DNA from 2 places in the Parerythrobacter aestuarii genome. Region 2 is predicted to be linked to the other one. Evidence: predicted binding sites of a transcription regulator. Region 2 holds the regulator's gene; the other holds the start of a gene.
The links. The regulator LexA, encoded in region 2, represses DNA repair genes until DNA is damaged. The targets are predictions, from matches to a motif close to GTTCCNCNCTTGTTCT.
Positions count from the first base shown of each region.

Region 1: a site for LexA is predicted at 4,361-4,376, ahead of QPW08_RS02625 (ribonucleoside-diphosphate reductase subunit alpha). Genes of this name have one in related genera too.

Region 1 is NZ_JARBWD010000001.1:525,209-532,403, reverse strand. Features, by position in the region: gene QPW08_RS02645 (hypothetical protein) at 1-458, opposite strand, end outside; gene QPW08_RS02640 (hypothetical protein) at 472-747, opposite strand; gene QPW08_RS02635 (VOC family protein) at 827-1,714, opposite strand; gene QPW08_RS02630 (endonuclease domain-containing protein) at 1,800-2,168, opposite strand; gene QPW08_RS02625 (ribonucleoside-diphosphate reductase subunit alpha) at 2,271-4,313, opposite strand; gene QPW08_RS02620 (hypothetical protein) at 4,835-5,095, shown strand; gene QPW08_RS02615 (alpha/beta fold hydrolase) at 5,092-5,979, opposite strand; gene QPW08_RS02610 (hypothetical protein) at 5,997-6,755, opposite strand; gene QPW08_RS02605 (energy transducer TonB family protein) at 6,897-7,195, opposite strand, start outside.
Region 2 is NZ_JARBWD010000001.1:1,943,712-1,950,906, forward strand. Features, by position in the region: gene QPW08_RS09500 (anthranilate synthase component II) at 1-389, shown strand, start outside; gene trpD (anthranilate phosphoribosyltransferase) at 386-1,378, shown strand; gene trpC (indole-3-glycerol phosphate synthase TrpC) at 1,375-2,160, shown strand; gene moaC (cyclic pyranopterin monophosphate synthase MoaC) at 2,422-2,892, shown strand; gene QPW08_RS09520 (molybdopterin molybdotransferase MoeA) at 2,889-4,070, shown strand; gene lexA (transcriptional repressor LexA) at 4,164-4,844, shown strand; gene QPW08_RS09530 (ComEC/Rec2 family competence protein) at 4,926-7,106, opposite strand; gene gltX (glutamate--tRNA ligase) at 7,136-7,195, shown strand, end outside.

The DNA.
Region 1 (7,195 bases), 1.4 Mb from region 2:
GCGATTGCCCCCAGCGCAGCGAACAGCCGCTTGCCCAGCGACGGTGGCGGTTCCCGCTCGATTGCCAGGGTATCGATTACGTCCGGGGCCGGGCGCCAGATCGCGGCAAACAACTCCCTGACCGGGGCAGCGATGGCAAGCGCCACCATCGGCCATTCGGAGCCGCTTGACGACCACAGGCCGAAACAGGCCCCGACAAAGGCAAACCAGGCGGTGACGAACGGAAGCCGGCGTCGCTCTTCCTCGGTCACCGGAAATTCGACATAGTCGTCCGGCTCGCTCGGCTGGAACGGCGGAACCAGTTCCCCTCGCTGCAACGAGCGCCAATGCTGCCAGCGTTCGAGCAGGACCGCGCGATCGCGCACTGCATAAAACCCCAGTGCGCCGACTGCTCCCAGCGCCCCGCCCCATGCCGCCGCTTCCAGCGCAGCCGGTGTCGTCAACTGGGCCATGGTCATGGGTATGAGTCGGTCAGTCCTTGTGGCGCTTCTTGGAACCGAAGAAGCTCCCTCCGCCCAGCACGGTGATGCCGAGGAAGAAGCCGAAATCGTACCAGCCGCCACGATTGGGCACGGCGTAGACCGCGATATCGGGGTCGAACAGCGAGCCGATAAAGGCCCAGGGGAAGACGAAGCCGTGCCACAGGCCCCACCAGAAGCCGGGCGCGCCTGCTTCCGTGCTTACCCCGGCATCGACCTGGTTCGCGCAGGCGGCAAGGACGAGGGTGGCAGCGATGACACCTATCACCCTCCCAGCGCTTAGCGCCGGGCCCCTCCCTCTCCCATTGGGAGAGAGAAAGAGCACCGAAGGTGCGAAAGGGTGACGGTCATTCGCCATGATCGCCTCCCGCAACGAGGCAGGCCGAGTTGTCGTCACCCTCGGGCACGGCGACGCGCTCGGGCTGGCCTTCGACATGGACCCGGAACACCACTGCGCGGCCGCCCTCGGGCCCACCGATGGGCGAATGGATCGCGCCTGCTGGGATGACATAGGCATCGCCCGGTCCCAGCTGCCGGTCGGGCTTGCCATGCTCGACATGGGTCGCGCTACCTTCGACCATGTAGAGGAATTCCTGCCCCGGATGGCAGTGCCGCGGCACCTGCCCGCCCGCAGGGATGACCACGTCCGAAATGATGACGCTCAAGGGACCGCCGACCGTGATCGGCGCGGTCAGCGCGGTGTTGGAGCCCGGCCCGCGCGGCGGCAGGCCGGCGGGATCATCAAGCGGCAGGAACGGGTTCCACGCCACTTCCCACAGATGCCCGTCAGGGTCGGCAAAGTAGCCGGAGTAGCCGCCCCAGAACGCATCTTGCCCCGGCTTGAGCAGCTTGGCACCAAGACTTGTCGCCTTGGCCAGCAGGGTATCGACCGCTTCCTTCGAAGCCACATTGTGCGACAGGGTAATACCTGAGAAATTCCCGTTGGGCGCATCGGGCACAGTCGCATCCGCCGCCAGCTCACCGCGTGGATAGAGCGCGAGGCGGGTGGAGCCGAGCTTGAACATAGCGATGCCGTCGGCCTCGCCCTCGCCTTCCATCGGCAACCCGAGCCCGTCACGATAAAAAGCGATGGCGCGCTCCATGTCGGCCACGCCCAGCGTCACAAACGAAAGCCGCGGCTCCATCGCTGGTGCCGCGGCGGGCTCGTCATGTTCGGGATGGGCCAGCGCGGGAGTGGCGGCGAGAGCGAGGAGGGCGGCCAAAACGCCTGTCACCCTCACCCTCCCAGCGCTTCGCGCCGGGCCCCTCCCTCTCCCAGTGGGAGAGGGAATGAGGCGCTTAGCGCCGAAAGGGTGAGGGTCACTGGGCATTATTGCCTCCACAAATAGCGTGTCGAACAGTTTCCAGCACACCGTCGATATTGGCAAGGATATCGTGGTTCCAGAAGCGCAGGACGCGGAAGCCTTGTCGTTCAAGATGCCGGGTGCGCGCGATTTCGGCCGGATCGTTCAGATCATGCTGACCGCCGTCGGCTTCGATGACCAGCTTGTGCCGGTAACTCAGAAAGTCTGCGCAGTAGGGCGGTACCGGCGACTGCCGCCGGAACTTCGCCTCAGGAAACGCTTTGCGCAATTTGAGCCACAGGAGCTTCTCGGCCTCGGTCATATCACGCCGCAAAATTCGCGCGCGATCGACCGTGCCGGAGGTGCCCTTGCCGTATTGCTTCACACCCTCACCCTTTCGGCGCTTCGCGCCTCTTTCCCTCTCCCATCGGGAGAGGGAGGGGCCCGGCGCGAAGTGGTGGGAGGGTGAGGGTCGAATGCGCCCGCCTTACTGGCAGCTCAGGCATTCCTCGTAATCGGTCTGCTCGCCAGCGGCCGCGCTCAGTTCGAACTTGGTCGCGTCCTTGGTGTTGTCGGCTTCCACCCCGCCGGCGAAACCGGCGCGCTGGACGCTCTTCGAGCGCAGGTAATAGAGCGACTTGATGCCCTTCTCCCACGCCTGGAAGTGCAGCATCATCAGGTCCCACTTGTCGACATCGGCCGGGATGAACAGGTTCAGCGACTGGGCCTGGTCGATATAGGGCGCGCGGTCGGCAGCGAATTCGAGCAGGTAGCGCTGGTCGATCTCGAAGCTGGTCTTGAACACCGCTTTCTCTTCCGGCGTCAGGAAGTCGAGATGCGCGACCGAGCCGCCCTTCTCGAGGATCGAGTTCCACACCTGGGTCGAATCCTTGCTCTTCTTCTTGAGCAGTTTTTCGAGATAGGGGTTCTTGACGATGAAGCTGCCCGACAGCGTCTTGTGGGTATAGATATTGGCCGGGATCGGTTCGATGCAGGCGCTGGTACCGCCGCAGATGATGCTGATCGACGCGGTCGGCGCGATCGCCATCTTGCAGCTGAAGCGCTCCATCGCGCCCATCTCTTCCGCATCGGGGCACGCGCCGCGTTCCTGCGCCAGCAGCATCGAGGCTTCGCAAGCCTTGGCGTTGATGTGCTGGAACATCTTCATGTTCCAGGCCTTGGCCATCGGTCCTTCGAGCGGCAGGTTCTTCGACTGCAGGAAGGAGTGGAAGCCCATCACCCCCATGCCGACCGAGCGTTCGCGGGCAGCGGAATATTTCGCCCGCGCCATCTCGTCGGGCGCGCGGTCGATATAATCCTGCAGCACGTTGTCGAGGAAGCGCATGACGTCTTCGACAAAGCGCTTCTCGCCGTTCCACTCGTCCCACTTTTCGAGGTTGAGCGAGCTGAGGCAGCACACTGCCGTGCGATCGTTACCGAGATGGTCGATCCCGGTCGGCAGGGTGATTTCGGAGCACAGGTTCGAGGTGCTCACCTTGAGGCCGAGATCGCGGTGATGCTTGGGCATCATGCGGTTCACGGTGTCGGAGAACACGATGTAAGGCTCGCCAGTGGCAAGGCGGGTTTCGACCAGCTTCTGGAACAGCGAGCGGGCATCGACCTTGCCGCGCACTTCGCCGGTCTTGGGTGACTTGAGCTCGAACTCCTCGCCGGCCCGGACCGCTTCCATGAATTCGTCGGTCAGCAGCACGCCGTGATGCAGGTTGAGAGCCTTGCGGTTGAAGTCGCCGCTGGGCTTGCGGATTTCGAGGAACTCCTCGATCTCCGGGTGGTGGATGTCGATGTAGCAGGCCGCCGAGCCGCGTCGCAGCGAGCCCTGCGAAATCGCCAGAGTGAGCGAGTCCATCACGCGGACGAACGGAATGATGCCGCTGGTCTTGCCATTGAGGCCGACCGGCTCGCCAATGCCGCGAACATTGCCCCAGTAGGTGCCGATGCCGCCACCTTTCGACGCCAGCCAGACATTCTCGTTCCAGGTCCCGACAATGCCGTCCAGGCTGTCGGACACCGAGTTGAGGTAGCAACTGATCGGCAGTCCGCGGTTGGTGCCGCCGTTGGAGAGCACCGGCGTCGCCGGCATGAACCACAGCTGCGAGATGTAGTCATAGAGCCGCTGGGCGTGGTCCTGATCGTCGGCATAAGCATCGGCAACGCGCGCGAACAGGTCCTGGAACTTCTCGCCCGGGAGCAGGTAGCGGTCGATCAGCGTTTCCTTGCCGAATTCGGTCAAATTGGCATCGCGCGACTCGTCGATGGCGATGGTGAAGCGGCGGTCGTTGACCTTCTTGCTGTCATCGGCGGGCTTGGCAGCAGCCTTCGCCGCTTCAGCAATCGCGCCGGCAGCTGCCTCGGCGACCAGTTCTTCCGACCCGGAATCCTGCTTTTCCATGCTTACTGCTTTCTTCGAATCTGTCTTAGGCGCCTTGGCTTCAGGTGCATCGGTAGCTGCATCGATCGTATCCAGCGCTTCCGCATCCATAGCCCGGTCATCTCCTGCCTTGAAATCCATCTCGTCGCCCCGCTCTTTTCCATAAGGCGACTCGCGAGCCGCCCTTTGTTCCACATTCGTTCCGCACAGTCGAGAGCGATCTCCGAAGGGCCCACGCTATGCCAGAAAGCCAGTCCCGGTGGTTTTTGCCGTCCCCTGACTGTCCCCCGTTTCGCCCACAGAACGATCCCCTTGGGCCTTGACCTGGAGTGACTCCTCCCCCTGACGCGGAATCCGCGATGGCGGGCCAACCAGACTAGGTTTTGGGGTTCGCCGTCCAAGCGAACCACTAGATACTGAATCAGGCGGGACTCGCGCGCAAGAGGGTAAATGTCGATTTAACGACACAAACCCGATCAGCCCCCAGGTGTGTTACTCTTCTCACACGCAGCGACGCGTGGGGAATCCTTGAGTCGCGCGACGCGCAAGCCCCAAAATCAATCTGTGAAGAAAAATATGGTGATTGAATCTTTTGAATCAAACCGCGATTCAAGCTGTCGGATTTGTGCAATAAATGAATCGGGATCTTGCCGGAGGTGATCATGCCGAACGCCTTGGTCGATCCGCTCGCGCGGTTCGCCTTACGCCACGAAAAGCTGCTGAGCGCGCTCGCTATCGGCTGGTTCGTGCTGACCTGCGCGGCCTACGCCCGGTTCATCCCCGTGCCGGACATTCCCTATGTCACCGATCGCAACAGCTGGATGCTGTCAGGTCCGTGGAATGCCATCTGGTGGGGCTTCCTGCGCCCTGCAATCCTTCGCCGCAAGGATGCGTTGAGCCCAGCCGATTCGGAACAGTCCTAAGCCGACGCGCGCGCGTGGGCAGCAATGGCATCCGCGATTTCGCTCGCCAGCTCGACCGGCAAATCGTGCCCCCATCCCGGGATAGTCTTGATCTTGGCCCCGGGAATTGCCGCAGCAGTCGCATGGCCATGCTCGACCGGAATCAGCGGATCGTCCTCGCCATGCAGCACCAGCGTCGGCACTGACAGGTCCTTGAGCATGTTGGTGCGCTCGCCATCGGCGATGATCGCGGCCATCTGGCGCAGCGGGCCTTCAGGGTAGACGCTGCGGCGCACGGCATTGCGGGTGCGCTCCTCCAGCTTCTCGTCAGAGGACTGGTAGGCCGGCGAGCCGATCGTGCGGGCGACCTTCATCCCGTGCGCCACCAACACTTCCTCATCGAGCGATTCGGGTCGCTTCACCAGCACTTCCATCGCTTCCTTCTTCGCCTTCGGCAGCTTCGGGTTGCCAGTGGTCGAGAACACCGAAGTGAGCGACCGGGTCTTGTGCGGGTGGCGCGCGGCGACGTGCTGGGCGATCATCCCGCCCATGCTGCCGCCAACGATATGCGCGCGATCGATCCCCAGCGCATCGAGTAGCCCGGCGCTGTCATCGGCCATATCGCCCAACGTGTAGGGCACCTTGGGCTTGAGCCCGAGCTTGCGGAAGATCGTGTGCCGCACCATGCCCGGCGCCTTGACCCCGTGGAACTTGTGGCTGAGCCCGATGTCGCGGTTGTCGTGCCGGATGACGCGGAAGCCGTGACCCGCCAGCGCATCGACGAGGTCCTGCGGCCACAGGGTCATCTGCGCGCCGAAGCCCATGATCAGCAGCAACGGCTCGCCGTCGGCCGGACCGTGCTCGTCATAATGGATGGTGATGCCGTTGGCAGTGATTTCTGGCACGCGAATGTCCCCTGTTCCTACTGGCCAGCCGCTTTCGGTTTCTCGTGAGCGATCTGGATGAGTGAAGTCATATCCATGACATCCGGATCTTCGCAAGTCACGCGGACAGCTTGCCACGAGGGTGAACCATCCGCCGGCGAGAGCGGCCAACCGACAGCTTCGAAACCGCACAGGTCCGGCTCGAACGCCTTCCAGCCATAGACCACTGCGGTCGGGACAGTGGCCATCCTTGGAGGATCGGCCACCCGGCTCGCCAACGCGGCGACTGATGCGCGCATCCGATCGAGCGATGGCGCTAGCGCCATGGTGTAGTCGCCCAGCTCGACTACATCGCCTGATATCCGTGCAGCCACCAGCGCCTGGTCTTCAGCGCTGCGCCGGTTGTTCATGGGCGTGGCCTTGCGATCGGCCATGATGGCAAACGGGTTGACCTGGCCTTCCATCGGATCAGTGGTCACCACTCGCCGATCGCCGTCATCCGTGAAATCGGTCGTCGCGCTGACACCATAAACGGGCCAGTGTTCCTCGCTGCCGTCGGCGACAGCGATCGAGACCAGCCACACTTCGCCGCGATAGTCGAAATGCGAACCGAGATTGTCTGCCGTCGAGCGCAGCACGAACAGATGAGTCGCGCTGGCACCGATCACGGTGTCTTCGATATTGACGCTGTCAGGCGGCGTCGCAACGGCGCGCGGCGATACAAGGGCGAGCCCTGCGACGAACAGCGAGGTCGCGAGCATTCGACGCAAGGCGGCGAAAGTGACGGGATAATTCATCTGCCCAGTCTAGCCCGCAAACGGGCACGCGCCAACAAGCAGACATCGCCGCGCTGCCTTGGCGGCAGTGCGGCGATGCCGGCCTTTGGGGGCCAGGGGGTCAGGACGCGCCAACCGTGCCGCGCCCTGTTCGGGATCGGCCTATTGGCCGAGCGCGATCACATTGCGTTCGATGCTGCCCAGGGCGAGGCGGTTGCGCTCGATCCAGGCCAGCTTTTCGGATAGCTGCTCCTGCTCGGCCCGGGTCTCCGCGAAGATGATATTGGCCTGGAAGGTCGTGCCCTTGCCGATCCGGGCAGGGCCTTCATCAAGGCCGGACAGACGACGCACGGCCCACATGGCTGCGCGGTCGGCGCTGACCGAGCCCGAGCTGCGATAGGTCTCAAGGTCGACCGGGCGGCCATTTTCGTCGAGCGTGAAGCGGACCTGCACAATGCCGC
Region 2 (7,195 bases):
TCGGGGCCTGCGCCGACAAGGCGTTGCCGCTGCTCGGCGTGTGCCTGGGGCACCAGTCAATCGGGCAGTATTTCGGAGGGCGCGTGGTCCAGGGCGGGCTAATGCATGGCAAGACTTCGCCGGTGACACATGACGGAACGGGGGTCTTCGCCGGGCTGCCCACGCCCTTCACCGCCACCCGCTATCACTCGCTGGTGGTGGAGGACATTCCCGCCAGCCTCGTGGTGAACGCCACCAGTGACGATGCCCATGTGCAAGGCTTTCGCCATGCCGAGCTGCCGATTCACGGGGTGCAGTTCCACCCGGAAAGCATTGCCACCGAGCACGGGCATGACCTGCTGGCCAATTTCCTGCGCCTATGCGGTATAGAAGCAAAGGTGCTCGCATGAAGACTCTCCCCCTCGCCGTCCCGCACATGAGCGAAGCCGAGGCCGAGGAAGTGTTCGGCTGGATCCTCGACGGCGAGGCGAGCGACGAGGAAATCGCCCGCTTCCTGCTGGCGATGACCGAGCGCAGCGAGACGGCCGAGGAAATCGCCGGCGCGGCACGCGCGCTCCGCGCCCGGCTGATCCCGATTGACGCGCCTGCCAATGCCGTCGATTGCTGCGGCACCGGGGGCGACGGGCATCACACGCTCAATGTCTCGACCGCCGTCAGCCTTGTCGTCGCCGCTGCCGGAGTGCCAGTGGCCAAGCACGGCAACCGCGCCGCCTCGTCCAAGTCCGGCGCAGCCGATACGCTCGAAGCGCTCGGCCTCGACATGGAGGCCGCCGGGCGCACGGCGGAAAAGACACTGGCCGAGATCGGAATCTGTTTCCTCTTCGCCAAGAACCACCACCCGGCAATGGGCCGGATCCAGCCGATCCGCCAGAAACTGGGCAAGCGCACCATCTTCAACCTGATGGGTCCGCTGTCCAATCCGGCGGGCGTCAAGCGTCAGCTGATCGGGATTGCCCGCCCCGGCTATGTGCCGATCTACGCCGACGCCAAGGCGCGGCTGGGGACGGAGCGGACCTTTATCGTCTCCGGCGATGAAGGGCTAGACGAGCTGAGCCTAGCTGGTGGAAACGAGCTGGCTAACGTCCATGGCAATGAATTCGAGATGCGGCGGGTCGATTGCACCATGGCCGGGCTCGAGCATTCGCCGGTCGAAGCCATCCGCGGCGGCGATGCGGCGCACAATGCCAAGGCCCTGACCGCGCTGCTCGATGGCACGCCCGGCCCCTATCGCGATGCAGTGATCTTCAACGCTGCCGCCACGCTGATGGTGGCGAGCGATGTCGACGACTGGGAAGCAGGCGCCGCCACCGCCGCCGAAGCGCTCGACAGCGGCAAGGCCAAGGCCCTGCTGGCGCGCTGGATCGAGATGGCGCGATGAACAAGCTCGAAGAAATCTGCGCCGGCAAATACGACGAAGTCGCCACCCGCAAGGCCGCAACCTCGCCTGCCGAGCTGGCAGAGCGCATCGCCGCGCAATCCGCTCCGCGCGGCTTCGAAGCGGCCCTGCGCGCCAAGGCCGAGACCGGCTTTGCCCTGATCGCCGAGGTCAAGAAGGCCTCACCTTCCAAGGGCCTGATCCGCGCCGAATTCCACCCGGCCGCTCATGCTCAGGCCTATGAAGCAGGCGGTGCAGCGTGCCTCTCCGTCCTCACCGACGAACCCCATTTCCAGGGCCACGCCGATTACCTGCGCGAAGCCCGCGCGGCTTGCACCCTGCCGGCCCTGCGCAAGGATTTCATGGTCGATCCGTGGCAATGCGCCGAAGCCCGCGCGATGGGGGCCGATGCGATCCTCATTATCGTCGCTGCCCTGTCCGATGCGCAGATGCAGGAGATCGAAGCCGCCGCCCGCGAGGACGGCATGGATGTGCTGGTCGAGGTGCATGACGAAACCGAGATGGAGCGCGCGCACGCGCTGCAATCGCGGCTGGTCGGCGTGAACAACCGCGATCTCAAGACCTTCACCACCGATCTTGCCACCACCGAACGGCTCGCCCCGCTTGCACCCGCAGGCGCGCTGCTGGTCGGGGAGAGCGGGATCAACACCCACGCCGACTGTGTGCGCCTGTCCCGGGCCGGTGTACGCACCTTCCTCGTCGGCGAGAGCCTGATGCGGCAGGACGATGTCGAAGCCGCCACGAGGGCGCTCATAGCACCCTGATCCGTTCGCCCTGAGCTTGTCGAAGGGCAGCCACCACGTTTCTACAAGCGTCTTAACCGGGCTTCGACAAGCTCAGCCCGAACGGGGATGGGAGCAGTTGGTCAGACCTCTGTCCTACTCCCTTCGACTCTGGCATGGAGGCCGCATGACAACCTGCAACAACCTTCCAATTCTGCGGTATCAACCACCGATTGAGGCCGCCGATTTTTTCGCGCTTGGACTGTGTAACATGCGGTCCATGTGTGCCGGGGTGACGACGAAATGAGTGGGCTGACACACCTCGACGAATCGGGCGCGGCGCACATGGTCGATGTCGGCGGCAAGCCTGCAACCCAGCGGCTGGCCCGCGCGGGCGGCGTGATCCGCATGAGCGCCGAAGCCCTCGCCGCGATCAAGGCCGGCGATGCGCCCAAGGGCGACGTGCTCGGCACGGCGCGGATCGCCGGGATCATGGCGGCGAAGAAAACTGCCGAGCTCATTCCCCTGTGCCACCCGCTCGGGCTCGACGCGATCGACGTGACTTTCGACTATGCCGATGGCGGGATCTCGGTCAGCGCGGCCGCTTCGCTCACCGGCAAGACCGGGGTGGAAATGGAAGCAATGACAGCGGCTTCCGTCGCATTGCTCACGATTTACGACATGGCCAAGGCGCTCGACAAGGGCATGGTCATCGGCGAGGTCCGCTTGCTGGAAAAACGCGGCGGCAAGTCGGGCCACTGGACCGCCGAATGAGCAGCCCACAGCTGAGCCTGGAAGACGCGCAGGCGCGGATGCTGGCACTGGTCGAGCCGCTGGCGGCGGAGACGGTAACGCCGGAAGCGGCCGTGGGGCGCTACGTAGCCACACCGCTGGTCGCCCAGCGCACCCAGCCCCCGGCCGACCTTTCGGCGATGGATGGCTATGCCGTGGCTGGCCAAGGCCCGTGGCAGCGGGTCGGCGAAAGCCGCTGCGGCGCGCCATTCGAAGGCAGCATTGCGCCGGGCGAATGTGTCCGCATCTCGACCGGGGCGATCATGCCCGATGGTGGCGAGCGCGTCCTGCTGCAGGAAGATGCCGAGGTCAGCGGCGAAACAGTCACAGCGCTGGAGGACCCGCCCACCGGCAAGCACATCCGGCGCAAGGCCTTCGAGTTCTCGCCCGGCGATGTCCTGCTTGAGGCGGGAACCCGCATCGGACCGGCTGCGCTGGCGCTGGTCCGCTCATCCGGCAACGCACAGGTCGCGGTTCATGCCCGCCCCACCCTCGCGATCTTCGACAGCGGGGACGAGCTGGCCAGCGATCCGACCGAGTGCGCCCGGCATCAGATCCCGGCCAGCAATGGCGCGATGCTGGCGGCGCTCGCATCGAGCCTGCCCTGCACTATCCGCACCGGCGCGCCATTGCCCGACCAGCTCGATGCCATCGTCGCCGCGCTGGAGGCCAATGCCGATGCCGATATGATCGTGCTGACCGGCGGCGCCTCGGTCGGCGACCATGACCTCGCCAGGCCTGCGCTTGAAGCTGTCGGCGCCGAGCTCAACTTCTGGAAAGTGGCGATGAAGCCGGGCAAGCCACTGATGGTAGCGCGGCGCGGCAAACAACTGGTGCTGGGGCTGCCGGGCAACCCGGTCTCGGCCTTCGTCACCGGCTTCCTGTTCATGCTGCCTGCGCTGCGCAAGCTCTCCGGTGCGCACAGCTGCCTGCCGACCGCACTGCCCCTGCCGCTGGCTGCGGATTGCCCGCCCGGTGGTGTGCGGCGCGAATTCCTGCGTGCCGAATGGACGCCGCAGGGGCTGGTTCCGCTGGTCGAACAGGACAGCAGCGCGCTCCTTTCGCTGTCCAAAGCGCACGCGCTGATCGACCGTCCCGCGCATGGAGATGGGACGAAAGCGGGAACATCTGTTCCGGCGTTCCTGGTGGAAAACCCCTGAAATGCTTGACTTGGCAAAATTGGTTGCCTAATTGTTCCGCATTCGTTCGCATCCGCGGGCGGAGTTGGAACAGGCTATAGGGAGCCACCCGACATGCTGACCGCAAAGCAGCACGAATTGATCCGCTTCATCCAGCAGCGACTGGAAGATACGGGAATTTCCCCCTCGTTCGAGGAAATGAAGGAAGCGCTTGATCTCAAGAGCAAGTCCGGGGTCCACCGGCTGATCTCGGCGCTGGAAGAGCGCGGCTTTATCCGCCGCTTGCCCAATCGCGCCCGTGCACTGGAAGTGCTCAAGCAACCTGAAGATGTCGTGGGCGGTGGCAAGCCTGCCAACGACGTCGTTGCTAGCCGCACAATTGCCCCCACGGTTGCGCCGCAGGCGGCCAACGATGTGATCGAGATCCCGCTGCATGGCCGCATTGCCGCTGGTGCCCCGATCGAAGCGCTGGAGGACTACCAGTCGCTGCCGGTCCCGGCCGCGTTGCTTGGCCCGGGTGATCACTATGCATTGGAGGTTTCCGGCGACTCGATGATCGAAGCCGGCATTTTCGATGGCGACTTCGCGCTGATCCGCCGCACCGATACCGCTCGCGATGGCGAGATCGTCGTAGCGCTGGTCAACAATGAGGAAGCGACGCTCAAGTACCTGCATCGCGACAGCGGGCAGATCCGGCTCGACCCGGCCAATGCCGCTTACGAAGCGCAGGTCTATGCCCCCCAGCAGGTGCAGGTACAGGGCAAGCTCGCGGGGCTTCTGCGCCGCTACCACTGATTTCTACCCCGTGGGGAGCGGCTGTCCCCGCTTGAGGCTGTCCCGCCTACTGCCGCTCCCCCAACCCTCTGTGATGGCGACCTAGTCCTCGCGTCGGCTCCGCCACCAGCCATGCTCGCCCTCGCTCTCGGCAACGCTAGTGAAACGCTCCTCTTCCAGGAACAGGGCCAGTCCTCCTTCCCGGCTCAGGAACCGCCCATCGGCCTTGAGCCATTGCGGCCTGCAACTCCTCGGCAGCCAACGGTCGGCAATGACGATATCCGCCCGGTCACATGCTGCCGCCAGCGCCCGCTCCTCGATCCGGTCGCGGCTGCGCGCCATCAGCAGCTGCCAGTCCCTGCCCTCGCGCCGGAGCGTGAGCGAACAGAAGTCACGACTGCAACGCGCGCCGTGCCAGTCGGTGATGGTGACAGGTTCACCCTGCATCCCGGCCAGCTCCATCAGGTTGTCGCGGGCATAGTCCGACCGGCTCTCCCGCAGCATGATCAAGCCGTCCCCTTCGACAATACCGACGTGTCGCCCGTCTCCGGAAACAAGGACATCAGGTGCGGGCGTCAGCAGCAGCGACAGCGTCGCCATGACCGTCGGAACAAAGCCGAGCAACCGCTTGCGGCCCTGCCACAGGGCCAGCCAAAGCCCGCCGAGCACAAACAGCGCCAATGTCCCCATGCCCATCTGCGGCATCAGTTTGACCGCTCCAGGCTGTTCCGCCGTGAAATGTGCAATGTTCAACAACAGGTCAAGCGACTGTCCGACCAGCCACCACAACGGGTCTCCGAGACCGACAAGATCGAAGCAAAGCGCGACTGCGATCAGCGGCATCGAGACAAAGGTGACCAACGGGATCGCCATCACATTCGCCAGTGCGCCGTAGACTCCGGCCCGATGGAAATGAAACAGCACGATCGGCATCAGCGCGATCTCGATCACCAATCCGGTCATCAGCAGCATCAGGACTCGCCGGCCCGTGTGGAAGAACCAGCTCTCCTCACGCGGAGCGAGGAAGCGTTTGACCGGACTGGAGTTGTGCAAGGCAACGATAGCCATGACGGCGGCATAGCTCATCTGGAAGCTCGGCCCGATCACAGCTTCGGGCCAGAGCAGCATCACAAACCCCGCAGCCACGGCCAGCATTCGCAGCGATAATGGTTCACGACCCAGCGCGATCGCTATCAGGACCAACACCGCCGCTGCGCAGCTTCGCACGGTCGGCACTTCTGCCCCGGTCAACAGCGTATAGCCGATTCCCGCCCCGGCCCCGACCGCTGCAGCCACCAGCGGCAAACGCACCCGCAAGGCAAACCACGGCCACAGCGCCAACAGCTTGATGGCGAGAAGATAAGCTGCCGCAATAATCGCACTGACATGCAGGCCACTGATGGAAAGCAGGTGCGTCAAGCCAGCATCGCGCATGGCCTCCTCATCGGCCTCAGCGATGGCTCCGCGATCCCCGCTGGCAAATGCAGCAGCGATGGATCCGGCAGACCCTTGCAGCTTGCTGCGAACATGGGTGGAAAGTGCCCTTTGCACAGCGACAAGGCCCGACGGTGGCGGCGCCGGCTCCACTAACTCGATCTGACCGAGCACTGAGCCAGTCGCCGAATACCCATCGAACCATGCCCTGCGGGCGAAATTGTAGGCACCCGGAACCATCGGCGGCGATGGCGGCATCAACCGCGCCCTCAGCCGTACGACAGCGCCTTCACGATATTCCGGTTGCGCCTGATCCAGGGGCACGTTGACACGGATCTTGCGTGCGGTGCCCGTTTCTGCATCGCGAACCGCCAGCACCAGCCTGATCCGGTCGCGCGCCGGCTGTTCTTCGCGAGCGAGCACCCGACCCGAGTACCACTCGACCGCAGGTGCGGGAATCGCTTCCGCCCCGACCATTGCCGATCGAGCCCAGATCAGGCCGGTACCGAAGCCCAGTGCCAGGCTCAGCGCAACACATGCCATGCCCATGTGCACGAACCTTGACTGTCCCAGGATCATCCAGCCGCACAGCGCGCCCAGCCCGCACAAGCCCAAGAGAGCCACCCATTGCCACGGGCCCGGCAACACGAACCAGAGAATGATCCCGACGGCCATGGCGACAGCGACCCAGGGGGCCCTGTCGAAGCCGGAACTGCCGAGTTCTCGCTCCAGCACATCGGCTACGCTGGACAAGCGCCAGCGCGAGTGCCAAGGGCGTTGCTGCATTGCAGCATGACCTGGCCCCGGATCGCCTGCCAGAGGTATTTCGGGAGCGCCGTTGGTCGCCATGGATTTGAATTGAAAGGAAGCCACGCAAGATGGCAAGCACTGATGGAGCAGGAACGGGGACAGTCGTTACCCGCTTTGCCCCTTCGCCA